DNA from 3 places in the Pseudomonas sp. AN-1 genome. Region 1 is predicted to be linked to each of the others. Evidence: predicted binding sites of a transcription regulator. Region 1 holds the regulator's gene; each other region holds the start of a gene.
What was found. Region 1 encodes sigma-54, which starts transcription at its own class of promoters, with help from an activator protein. Its sites were predicted from a motif close to ANTGGCATNNANNTTGCTNT; they were not measured.
Positions count from the first base shown of each region.

Region 2: the regulator sigma-54 is predicted to act here: its motif matches at 2,918-2,937, upstream of SK095_RS02105 (CmpA/NrtA family ABC transporter substrate-binding protein).
Region 3: the regulator sigma-54 is predicted to act here: its motif matches at 1,017-1,036, upstream of glnK (P-II family nitrogen regulator).

Region 1 covers NZ_CP139195.1:4,133,789-4,138,000, forward strand. Annotated here, with positions in the region: gene pmbA (metalloprotease PmbA) at 1-551, shown strand, start outside; gene SK095_RS19360 (HPr family phosphocarrier protein) at 606-878, opposite strand; gene rapZ (RNase adapter RapZ) at 898-1,755, opposite strand; gene ptsN (PTS IIA-like nitrogen regulatory protein PtsN) at 1,759-2,223, opposite strand; gene hpf (ribosome hibernation-promoting factor, HPF/YfiA family) at 2,234-2,542, opposite strand; gene SK095_RS19380 (RNA polymerase factor sigma-54) at 2,612-4,102, opposite strand.
Region 2 covers NZ_CP139195.1:447,206-451,417, forward strand. Annotated here, with positions in the region: gene alaC (alanine transaminase) at 1-380, opposite strand, end outside; gene SK095_RS02095 (hypothetical protein) at 585-884, shown strand; gene SK095_RS02100 (ANTAR domain-containing response regulator) at 990-1,568, opposite strand; gene SK095_RS02105 (CmpA/NrtA family ABC transporter substrate-binding protein) at 1,586-2,797, opposite strand; gene acnB (bifunctional aconitate hydratase 2/2-methylisocitrate dehydratase) at 3,009-4,212, opposite strand, start outside.
Region 3 covers NZ_CP139195.1:3,357,589-3,361,800, reverse strand. Annotated here, with positions in the region: gene SK095_RS15825 (ammonium transporter) at 1-427, opposite strand, end outside; gene glnK (P-II family nitrogen regulator) at 481-819, opposite strand; gene SK095_RS15815 (accessory factor UbiK family protein) at 1,310-1,570, shown strand; gene SK095_RS15810 (YifB family Mg chelatase-like AAA ATPase) at 1,605-3,101, shown strand; gene SK095_RS15805 (choline BCCT transporter BetT) at 3,297-4,212, shown strand, end outside.

The DNA.
Region 1 (4,212 bases):
GCCTGTACCGCAAGGCCTCCTTCCTCGAGGGCGCGCTGGGCCAGACGCTGTTCCCCGACTGGCTGAGCCTCGACGAGCGTCCGCACCTGTCGCGCGGCATGGGCAGCGCCAGCTTCGACGGCGACGGCCTGGCCACCTATGCCAAGCCCTTCGTCGAAGGCGGCAAGCTGGTCTCCTATGCCCTCGGCACCTATTCCGGACGCAAGCTGGGCATGCCGAGCACCGCCAACGCCGGCGGCGTACACAACCTGTTCGTCAGCCACGGCAGCGAGGATCAGGCGGCGCTGATCCGCCGCATGGATCGCGGCCTGCTGGTCACCGAGCTGATGGGGCAGGGCCTCAACCTGGTCACCGGCGACTACTCGCGCGGTGCGGCGGGCTTCTGGGTGGAGAACGGGGTGATCCAGTTCCCGGTGCAGGAGGTGACCGTCGCCGGCAACCTGCGCGACATGTTCAGGGGCATCGTGGCGGTGGGCAGCGACCTGGAGACGCGCGGCAACGTGCGCAGCGGCTCGGTGCTGATCGAGAAGATGACGGTGGGTGGCAGCTGAGGTCGCTGCGGGGGAGGGCAGGAGGTTTCCTGCCCGTTCCTCGGGGGGGCGGAGCTATTCGCCTTCGTCGAAGTAGTTGTTGATCAGTTCGAGCAGGGCCTGCAGGGCTTCCTGCTCCTGCTCTCCCTCGGTACGCAGGTGGATCGGGGTGCCCTTGCCGGCGGCCAGCATCATCACCGACATGATGCTCTTGCCGTCCACCAGGCTGTCCGCCGAGCGACCGACCCGCACCTGGCAGGGGAAGCGCCCGGCCACGCCGACGAACTTGGCGGCGGCGCGGGCATGCAGGCCGAGCTTGTTGATGATGGTGACGTCGCAGGCTGGCATCGGGCGGGAAGTGTCCTGGTTACTTGAGGTCGCGGTGACGGATCTGCAGGTTGCCCAGGCTGTCGCGCAGCGCGGCGCCCAGGCGCTCGGCGAGGTACACCGAGCGGTGGTGGCCGCCGGTGCAGCCGATGGCCACGGTGACGTAGGCGCGGTTGCTGGCGGCGAAGCGCGGCAGCCACTTGCTGAGGTAGGCGAGCAGGTCCTGGTACATCTCCTCGACGTCCGGCTGGGCGTCCAGGTAGTCGCGCACCACCGCCTCGAGGCCGCTGTACTCGCGCAGGTCCGGCTTCCAGTAGGGATTGGGCAGGCAGCGCACGTCGAACACCAGGTCGGCGTCCACCGGCATGCCGCGCTTGAAGCCGAACGACTCGATCAGGAAGGCGGTGCCCGGCTGCGGCTTGTCCAGCAGGCGCAGCTTGAGGGTATCGCTGAGCTGGTAGAGGTTGAGGTTGGCGGTGTCGATCTTCAGGTCGGCCAGGTCGGCGATCGGCGCCAGCAGCTGGCGTTCGTCATCGATCGCCTCGCTCAGCGAGCGCTCATCGCTGGTCAGCGGGTGGCGCCGGCGGGTTTCCGAGAAGCGCTTGAGCAGGGTGGCGTTGTCGGCGTCCAGGTACAGCACGTCGCACTGGATGTTGCGCTGGCGCAGCTGGTCGAGCAGCTCGGGGAAACGGCGGAGCTGGCTGGGCAGGTTGCGTGCGTCGATGGACACCGCGACCTTGGGCTGCAGCAGTTCGGTCTGCAGCAGGGCGCGCTCGCCGAGGTCGGGCAGCAGGCTGGCGGGCAGGTTGTCGATGCAGTAGAAGCCGTTGTCCTCAAGTACGGCCAGGGCGGTGCTCTTGCCCGAGCCGGAGCGGCCGCTGACGATCACCAGGCGCATGGCTCAGCGTCCGTCCACGGTATCGAGCACCACCTGGTAGAGGTCGAATCCATCCCTGGCCTGGCGCAGGCGCTCTCGCACGTCGGCACGGTCGAGCAGGCCGGCGATCTGGCGCAGCAGCTCGAGGTGTTCCTCGGTGGCGGTTTCCGGCACCAAGAGGACGAACAGCAGGTCCACCGGCGCGCCGTCGAGGGCGTCGAAGTCTACCGGGGCATCCAGGCGCAGCAGGGCGCTGACCGGCACCGAGCAGCCGGCCAGGCGGCAGTGGGGGATGGCGATGCCATTGCCGAAGCCGGTGGAGCCGAGCTTCTCGCGGGCCACCAGGCTTTCGAAGATGTCATGTGCGTCGAGCCCGGGAATGTCCCGGGCTACGAGGTTGGCGATCTGCTCGAGAACGCGCTTCTTGCTGCCTCCCGGCACGTTCACCTGGGAACGGCCGGGGGTCAGGATGTGCTCTAGTCGAATCATCGGGGAATGATCAGCGGGCAGCGGCGCCCTGTTCGCGTTCGATCTGTTTTTCCTTGTGCTTGATCAGCTGGCGGTCCAGCTTGTCGGCCAGCAGGTCGATGGCGGCGTACATGTCCTCGTGCTCGGCGTTGGCGACCACTTCGCCGCCGGCAATATGCAGGGTCGCTTCGATCTTCTGCTTCAGTTTCTCCACCTGCATGATCACCTGGACGTTGGTGATCTTGTCGAAATGGCGCGCCAGGCGCTCGAATTTCTCGTTGACGTAGTCACGCAGAGTGTCGGTCACTTCCAGGTGTTGGCCACTGATATTGACTTGCATACCGCTTCTCCTTATTACCTACGTTGCTGGCGGGATATTCCCCGCCACCTGAATTCTGCTGCTCGAACGCTACACCAGTCGCTTGCGCTCGCTGGAGGGTGCAATGCCGAGGGACTCCCGGTATTTGGCGATGGTCCGGCGGGCCACTTGAATCCCCTGCTCTTCCAGTAAACCAGCGATCTTGCTGTCACTCAATGGCTTTTTCGGGTTTTCCGCCGCCACCAGTTTCTTGATGATGGCGCGGATCGCCGTCGACGAGCATTCGCCGCCCTCGGCGGTGCTGACGTGGCTGGAGAAAAAGTACTTGAGTTCGTAGATGCCGCGCGGGGTGTGCATGTACTTCTGCGTGGTGACCCGCGAGATGGTCGACTCGTGCATGCCCACCGCCTCGGCGATGTCGTGCAGCACCAGCGGCTTCATCGCCTCCTCGCCGTACTCGAGAAAGCCGCGCTGCTGCTCGACGATCTGGGTGGCGACCTTCATCAGCGTCTCGTTGCGGCTGAGCAGGCTCTTGATGAACCAGCGCGCTTCCTGCAGCTGGTTGCGCATGTAGGTGTTGTCGGCGCTGGAGTCGGCGCGGCGTACCAGGCCGGCATAGTGCGGGTTGACCCGCAGGCGCGGCATGGCGTCGGGGTTGAGCTCGACCAGCCAGCGCTCGTTGTCCTTGCGCACGATCACGTCGGGGACCACGTACTCGGCCTCGCCGGCCTCGATCTGTGCGCCGGGACGCGGGTTGAGGCGCTGGATCAGCTCGACCACCTGGCGCAGCTCGTCCTCCTTCAGGCGCAGGCGCCGCATCAGCTGGGCGTAGTCGCGGCTGCCGAGCAGGTCGAGGTGGTCGCGGGCGACGCGGCGCGCCTCGTCCAGCCAGGGGGTGTCGGCTGGCAGCTGCTTCAGCTGCAGCAGCAGGCACTCGCTGAGGTCGCGTGCGCCGATGCCCAGTGGCTCGAACTGCTGCACGCGGTGCAGGACCATTTCCACCTCGTCCAGCTCGATGCCCAGTTCAGGGTCGAGGGAGTCGAGGATCTCCTCGAGGCTTTCCTCGAGATAGCCGTCGTTGTTGATGGCGTCGATGATCGACATGGCGATCAGCCGGTCGCTGTCGCTCATCGGCGCCAGGTTGAGCTGCCAGAGCAGGTGGCTGTGCAGGCTCTCGCCGGAGGAGGTGCGGGCGGTGAAGTCCCACTCGTCGTCCTCGCTGCTCGGCAGGCTGCTGGCGCTGGTCTGGTAGATGTCCTCCCAGGCGGTATCCACCGGCAGCTCGCTGGGGATGCGCTCCTCCCACTGGCCCTCGTCGAGACTGTCGGGGTCGCGCTCGGTGGTGGCGACCGTGCTGTCGTGGCTGGCGCCGGAGGAGGGGCCTTCGCTCTCCGCCAGCGGGTCGCTGCTGTCGAAGTCGTCGCCGTCTTCCTGTCGCTCGAGCATCGGGTTGGAGTCGAGGGCTTCCTGGATTTCCTGCTGCAGGTCGAGGGTCGACAGCTGGAGCAGACGAATGGCTTGTTGCAGCTGCGGTGTCATCGTCAGCTGCTGGCCCATCTTGAGGACTAGCGAGTGTTTCATGGCTTGGGAGTTGGCACCTTGGGTCTGCCAGCGCCTGCGCGCTGTCCACTGCTGGGCGCCGGGGCGCCGCGGTTAGCAAATTATATGCCCGATATTTGCGGCTTTGCCTA
Region 2 (4,212 bases), 920 kb from region 1:
GGCACCAGCACGGTGTCGCCGTGGTCGAGGGTGGCCAGCATCAGGTGCGCCAGGCCTTCCTTGGAGCCGATGGTGACGATGGCTTCGCTGTCCGGGTCGATGTCGACCTGGTAGCGGTCCTGGTACCAGCGCGAGATGGCGCGGCGCAGGCGCGGGATGCCGCGCGAGGTGGAGTAGCCGTGGGTGTCTTCGCGCTGGGCGACCTGCACGAGCTTGTCGACGATGTGCGGCGGGGTGGCGCCGTCGGGGTTGCCCATGCTGAAGTCGATGATGTCCTCGCCACGGCGGCGGGCGGCCATCTTCAGCTCGGCGGTGATGTTGAAGACGTAGGGGGGGAGACGATCGATGCGCGCAAAGCGGCGCTTGCCGTGTTCGGCCATGATTTCCTCGAGAGACGTAAGCGCCCGGAACCGTCCGAGCGACGTTGGCCAGTGCGCTGGCCTGCGCGAAGGAACATACGCCGGCCGCTCGTTGCCTGCAAGCGCTGCAATGGTCGAAGTGCGACGCCCTGTCGCGAAGCGGGGGGTACGGAGCTGGCCCGGTTAATGCTGCGCTTGTGTCTCCCCACAGACACGGAGCAGTTCATGAAGGCAGTCAGCCTCAGGGTCGGGGCGCAGCGCTCGGCCGGCAGCGAATTCCTCGACACCCGTTTCGGCGGCAAGGCGCTCAGGATCACGGTGACCCGCAATCCGGACCGGCTGGTCGCCGACCGCGCCCTGCCGGAGGGCGGCGACGTGCAGGTGGCGAGGCTGGACAACCCCTACCGGCTGACCCGCGACCTGACCAACATCCTCGGCTCGGCGAAGTCGGGCGACGCGCTGGTGCTGGTCTGCGGCGAGGGCAAGCTGTACCGGGCGACGCTGAAGTATCTCGGTCTGGTCTGAGGCGTCTGTCAGGATCGCGCCACTGCTGCAGGGCGTGTCGGTATTGCGACCAGTCCGGGGCTGCGCCCACGCCGATGCATGGGCGGCATCGCCAGGGGGATGCGCTCAGTTACCGAGCATCTCGTGCATCGAGATGATCTGCTCGGCCACCTGGATCAGCTTCTGCTGCTTGCTCATCGCCTGGCGGCGCATCAGGGTGTAGGCCTCCTCTTCGTTGCACTGGCGCATCTTCATCAGCAGCCCCTTGGCCAGCTCGATGCGCTTGCGCTCGGCCAGCTGCTGCTCGCGGGCGTTGAGCTGGGCGCGCAGGGCCTGGTCGCTCTCGAAGCGGGCCATGGCCACGTCGAGGATCGGCTGCAGGCGCTGGGCGTGGATGCCCTCGACGATGTAGGCGCTGACCCCGGAGCGGATCGCCTGACGCATCACGCCGGGGTCGTGCTCGTCGGTGAACATGACGATGGGGTGCGGCTGGTCGCGGCTGAGCAGGCAGACCTGCTCCATCACGTCGCGGCCGGGCGATTCGCTGTCGATCAGGATCACGTCGGGGCGTACGGCGGCCACCCGCGCCGGCAGGTCGACGGTCAGCCCGGATTCGTCGATCACCTCGAAGCCGGCTTCGTTCAGCGCGCTCTTCAGGCGGCCGACCTTCTTCGCGGTGTCGTTGATCAGGAGGATGCGCAGCATGGACATGTCTCCCGCTATCAGAGGGCCAGCTTCTGGCGTTCGGCCAGCGCGTGCAGTTCGAAGCTGCGCGCGTAGCCGGCCGGATCGCTGCCGTCCCAGACCCTGCCGTCCAGCAGGGTCGAGCGGCGCAGGGTCTCGGGTATCGCGATGCCCAACGCATCGGCGGCCTCGCGGTACAGCGCGAGCTGGTGCACCTGGCCGGCCAGTTCATGGTACTGCGGATCGTCGCGCAGCAAACCCCAGCGGCGCAGCTGGGTGAGGAACCACATGCCGTCGGACAGGTAGGGCATGTTCACCGCGCCGTCGGCGAAGAAGCGCAGCGGGTGGGCGTCCAGCCAGGCGTGGCCGAGGCCGTCCTGGTAGTGGCCGAGAAAGCGCGGCTCGAGGGTGGCCACCGGCGCGTTGACGTACTCGGCAGCGCTGAGCAGCTGGGCGGTGCTGCGGCGGTTTTCCACGCTGGCGTCGATGAAGCGGCAGGCCTCGAGCAGGGCCATGGTCAGGGCGCGGGCGCTGTTGGGGCACTCTTCGACGAAGGCGCGGGTGACGCCGAGCACCTTCTCCGGGTGATCCGGCCAGATCGACTGGCTGGTGGCGACGGTGAAGCCGAGGTTCTCGTCCACCGCGTGGGCGCCCCAGGGGTCGCCGGCGCAGAAGCCGTCGATGCGCCCGGCGCGCAGGTGGGCGACCATCTGCGCCGGCGGCACCACCACGCTGTGCACGTCGGCGAGCGGATGGATGCCTTGGCTGGCCAGCCAGTAGTACAGCCACAGGGCGTGGGTGCCGGTGGGGAAGGTGTGGGCGAGGGTCAGGCGCGCACCGCTCTGGTGCGTGCGTGCGCGCAGCGCCTCGCCGTCGGTCACGCCGGCCGCGCGCAGGGCCTGGCTCAGGGTGATCGACTGGCCGTTCTGGTTCAGGCCCATGAGGATGGCCATGGGCGTGATCGGGCTGCCGAGGCCGAGGTGGATGCCGTAGACCTGGCCGTAGAGCATCTGCGCGGCATCCAGTTCGCCGCCGAGCAGCTTGTCGCGCAGGCCGGCCCAGGAGGCCTGGCGGCGCAGGTTGAGGGTCAGGCCGTAGGGCTGGGCGAAGCCCTGGGTGGCGGCGACGATCAGCGGCGCCGAGTCGGCCAGGGCCATGAAGCCGAGTTCGAGGACGTTCTTTTCCGGGGCATCGGAGCCGGCGACCCAGGCCAGGGCGTCGGGGCGTGGCGTTGCGTGGTGGTCGGTCATCGCGTGTGTTCCATCGCTGCACAAAAAAGCGCCGTACCGGCCATCGCTCTGGGCGACAGTCGGGTACGACGCCATTGTCGGGGAACGGCTCCGCCGTTGGAGCGTTCGGATGGTCACGACGAAGCAAGCGCTGTGCCACATGGCGGGTAGAAAAGAAAAAGCCCCGCACGGGGCGGGGCTTCTTCCTACAGCGATCTAGCGCTTACCGGGCTCAGGCCTGCAGCACCGGGATGTTGGCCTTGGCCGCAGCATCGCGGTACTCGGCCATCTGGTCGAAGGACAGGTAGCGGTAGACGTCGGCAGCCATGCTGTCGATGTTCTTCGCGTATTCCATGTACTCCTCGACGGTCGGCAGCTTGCCGAGGATGGAGGCGACAGCCGCCAGCTCAGCAGAAGCCAGGAACACGTTGGTAGCGTCGCCCAGGCGGTTCGGGAAGTTACGGGTCGAGGTGGAAACCACGGTGGAGCCGGTCTGTACGCGAGCCTGGTTACCCATGCACAGCGAGCAGCCCGGCATTTCCATGCGCGCGCCAGCCTTGCCGTAGATGCCGTAGTAGCCTTCCTCGGTCAGCTGGTGGGCGTCCATCTTGGTCGGCGGAGCCAGCCACAGACGGGTCGGAATGCCACCCTTGACCTTGTCCAGCAGTTTGCCGGCAGCGCGGAAGTGACCGATGTTGGTCATGCAGGAGCCGATGAACACCTCGTCGATCTTCTGACCGGCAACGGTGGACAGCAGGCGAGCGTCGTCCGGGTCGTTCGGAGCGCAGAGAACCGGCTCCTTGATCTCGGCCAGGTCGATCTCGATGACGGCGGCGTATTCGGCGTCGGCATCGGCGGACAGCAGCTGCGGATCGGCCAGCCAGGCTTCCATGGCCTGGGCACGACGCTCCAGGGTACGGGCGTCGCCGTAGCCTTCGCCGATCATCCAGCGCAGCATGGTGATGTTCGACTTCAGGTACTCGGCGATGGCGTCTTCCGGCAGCTTGATGGTGCAACCGGCAGCCGAACGCTCGGCGGAGGCGTCGGACAGTTCGAACGCTTGCTCGACGGTCAGGCCTTCCAGACCTTCGATCTCGAGGATACGGCCGGAGAAGATGTTCTTCTTGCCCTTCTTCTCGACGGTCAGCAGGCCAGCCTGGATCGCGTAGTAGGGGATGGCATGCACCAGGTCACGCAGGGTGATACCCGGCTGCATCTTGCCCTTGAAGCGCACCAGCACGGATTCCGGCATGTCCAGCGGCATGACGCCGGTGGCGGCGGCGAAGGCCACCAGGCCGGAACCGGCCGGGAAGGAGATGCCGATCGGGAAGCGGGTGTGCGAGTCACCACCGGTACCGACGGTGTCCGGCAGCAGCATGCGGTTCAGCCAGCTGTGGATGATGCCGTCGCCCGGACGCAGGGACACGCCGCTGCGG
Region 3 (4,212 bases), 780 kb from region 1:
TGATCGCGAAGGTCATCTGGAAGGTGACGAACACGCTTTCCGGGAAGGCGCCGATCAGGGCCTCCTTGGTCAGCTTGCCGAGGAACAGGTTGGAAAGGCCACCGACGAAGGAGCTGAAGTTGGTCACTCCAGCCTCCATGCCGGTGGTGTCGAAGGCCAGGCTGTAGCCGTAGACGAACCAGAGGATGCTCATCAGGCCGGTGATGGCGAAGCACTGCATCATCACCGAAAGAATGTTTCTGGAGCGGACCATGCCGCCATAGAACAGGGCCAGACCGGGAATGGTCATGAACAGGACCAGAGCCGTGGCGGTCAGCATCCAGGCTGTGTCGCCGCTGTTCAGGGTCGCTCCTTCGGCCGCCAGGGCCAGGCCCGGGCTGACGACAGACAATAGGGCTCCTAGCCCTGCGATCTTGCGCAGAGTCATGTGTTACTCCTGGGGCGTTGGGGTTCGGTGGAGTAGTAGGTAGCGCGGTGCGGTTAGATCGCGTCGGTGCCGGTTTCGCCGGTACGGATGCGGATGGCCTGCTCCAGGTTGACCACGAAGATCTTGCCGTCACCGATCTTGCCGGTGTTGGCCGCCTTGGTGATGGCGTCGATGACCGAGTCCAGCTGGTCGTCGGCGACGGCCACCTCGATCTTCACCTTGGGCAGGAAGTCGACGACGTATTCGGCGCCGCGATACAGCTCGGTGTGGCCCTTCTGACGGCCGAAGCCCTTGACCTCGGTGACGGTAATGCCCTGCACGCCGATTTCCGACAGCGACTCGCGCACGTCGTCGAGCTTGAACGGCTTGATGATGGCGGTGACTAGCTTCATGAAAGTTTCTCCCGTAATGGTGGACTTGCCCCAGGAACAACGAACCCATGACAAGTCTAAGCGCAGAGTCCGACGTTTGTAACAGGTGGCAGACGCCGCGCAGGCTGGATTCAACGTCGGCCGGCGGCTGCTGGCGAAGCACTCCCCTGCCTCGCCCTGCCCGACGCTCTTGCACCCGGGCACCGGCTGTACAGGCATAAGCAGAATCCTTGCCAGCTTTTCGCATTTGCTGTTTTTTCAGGGAGTTATCCCGCCACCCGGGCGCGCCAGGGGGGCCGCCGCCGTTTTTTGCACCATAACGGTGCGAAACGCCCGCAGCGAAGGGCAAAAAACGCCCAGCGCGCCACCATTCCCTCAGCGGAACGCACCATGGAAGTGCGCAACCGGCGCGCCGCCACGCACCCCTCTGGAACGTCGCTGCCCTGCGCGCACGTCGCAGGTGCGACGACGCCTTTGCTAGACTGGCCGCTCCCGTTGATGGAAGACCGCCATGCTGCCGCCCAAAGCCGTTCTCGACCTTCTCGCCAGCCAGACCAGCCGCCTGTTCGGCGCCGACTCGCCGCTGCCGCGCCCCGAACTGGAGGCCCAGTTCAAGGCCCTGCTGCAGGGCGCCTTCGCCAGACTCGACCTGGTCGGCCGCGACGAATTCGACGCGCAGATGGCGGTGCTGGCCCGCACCCGCGCACGCCTGGAGGCCCTCGAGGCCCGGGTCGCCGAACTGGAAGCCCGCCTGGAGCCGCCGCAGCCGTAAGCGCCGCCCCGGGACACCCGATCAAGGAGCGATCATGTCCCTCGCCATCGTCCACAGCCGTGCCCAGCTCGGCATCGACGCCCCCGCCGTCAGCGTCGAGGCCCACCTGGCCAACGGCCTGCCCTCGCTGACCCTGGTCGGTCTGCCGGAAACCGCCGTGCGCGAAAGCAAGGACCGCGTGCGCAGCGCGATCCAGAGTTGCGGCTTCGACTACCCCAGCCGGCGCATCACCCTCAACCTGGCCCCCGCCGACCTGCCCAAGGACGGCGGCCGCTTCGACCTGGCCATCGCCCTCGGCATCCTCGCCGCCAGCGGCCAGTTGCCCGCCGCCAGCCTGGAAAACCTCGAGTGCCTCGGCGAGCTGGCCCTCTCCGGTGCCCTGCGCGCCGTGCGCGGCGTGCTGCCGGCGGCGCTGGCCGCCCGCGCCGCCGGGCGCGCCCTGCTGGTGCCGCGCGCCAACGCCGAGGAGGCCGCGCTGGTCTCGGGACTGACCCTGTACGCCGCCGAGCACCTGCTGGAAGTGGCCGCCCACCTGGCCGGGCACAGCCCGCTGGCGCCCTGGACCGCCCGCGGCCTGCCGCCCCCTGCACCGATACGGGGCGACATCGCCGAGGTGCAGGGCCAGCTGGCCGCCAAGCGCGCCCTGCTGGTGGCCGCCGCCGGCCGGCACAATCTCCTGCTGAGCGGAGCGCCCGGCACCGGCAAGACCCTGCTGGCCAGCCGCCTGCCCGGCCTGCTGCCGCCGCTGACCGAGGCCGAGGCGCTGGAGGTGACCGCCATCCACTCGGTGGCCGGCCTGGCGCCGCAGGGCGGCTGGCCGCAGCGGCCGTTCCGCCAGCCGCACCACAGCGCCTCCGGGCCGGCGCTGGTCGGCGGCGGCACGCGCCCCAAGCCCGGCGAGATCAGCCTGGCCCACCATGGCGTGCTGTTCCTCGACGAGCTGCCGGAGTTTCCCCGCCACGTCCTCGACGTGCTGCGCCAGCCGCTGGAGAGCGGCGAGATCGTCATCGCCCGCGCCCAGGACAAGCTGCGCTTTCCCGCACGCTTCCAGCTGGTGGCGGCGATGAACCCCTGCCCGTGCGGCTACCTCGGCGATCCCGAGCAGCGCTGCCGCTGCACCCCGGAGCAGGTGCAGCGCTACCGCGCCCGGCTGTCCGGCCCGTTGCTCGATCGCATCGACCTGCACCTGGCCGTGCGCCGCGAGCCGACCCGCCTGCACGCCAGCGGCGAGGGACCGGACAGCGCCACGCTGGCCCGGCAGGTGGCCGCCGCTCAGGCGCTCCAGTTCGAGCGCCAGGGCTGCGCCAACGCCCACCTCGACCTGCCCGGCCTGCAGGCCCACTGCGCCCTCGCCGAGGCCGACCGCCTGTGGCTGGAGGGCGCCGGCGAGCGCCTGCGCCTGTCGCTGCGCGCCCTGCACCGCGTGCTCAAGGTGGCGCGCACCCTGGCCGACCTGGAAGGCCTCGCCGACATCCGGCGCGCCCAGCTGGCCGAGGCGCTGCAGTACCGGGCGAGCGGCGAGCCCGGCTGAGGCACCCGGCATGCATATGACAAAGCTATCAGGAGAATCTAATCCTTCATAAAAAGCTATCGAGCTGGTAGGGTGGTCGACTCCGCGGACCGCGCGGGCGCGCCGCGCCCGGGATTGGCGCTCGGCGCCGGCGCGGTCCAGTCTGTTCCGATACCCGCCCCTGGCGGCCATCCGATCACAAGGAGAGCCTGCTCCATGGAAACTTCCCCGCGCCCCGCGCGCACCCTCAACCCCCCGGTGTTCTTCGGCTCCGCCATCCTCATCTTCGCCCTGGTGCTGTTCGCCGTAACCCTGCCGCAGACCGCCCAGGCCCTGTTCGGCCAGGTGCAGAGCTGGATCGTCGGCAACGCCAGCTGGTTCTACGTGCTGGCCGTGGCGCTGATCCTGATCACCGTGGTGTTCCTCGCCGTCAGCCGCTACGGCGACATCAAGCTCGGCCCCGACCACAGCCGCCCCGACTACAGCAACACCACCTGGTTCGCCATGCTGTTCTCCGCCGGCATGGGCATCGGCCTGATGTTCTTCGGCGTCGCCGAGCCGGTGATGCACTTCGTCGCCCCGCCGGTCGGCGAGCCCAACAGCGTGCAGGCCGCCCGCGAGGCGATGAAGCTGACCTTCTTCCACTGGGGCCTGCACGCCTGGGCGATCTACGCCATAGTCGCGCTGATCCTCGCCTTCTTCTGCTACCGCCACGGCCTGCCGCTGACCCTGCGCTCGGCGCTGTATCCGCTGATCGGCGAACGCATCCACGGCCCCATCGGCCACGCGGTGGACATCTTCGCCATCCTCGGCACGGTGTTCGGCGTGGCCACCTCGCTGGGCTACGGCGTGCTGCAGATCAACAGCGGCCTCAACCACCTGTTCGGCCTGCCGGTCGGCACCGCCGTGCAGATCGGCCTGATCGTCGCGGTCACCGCGCTGGCCACCCTGTCGGTGGTCACCGGCCTGGACAAGGGCATCCGCATCCTCTCCGAGCTCAACCTCGGCCTGGCCGTGTTCCTGCTCTTGCTGGTGCTGCTGCTCGGCCCCACCGTCTACCTGCTGCAGACCTTCGTGCAGAACACCGGCAGCTACCTGTCGGAGATCGTCAGCAAGACCTTCAACCTGTACG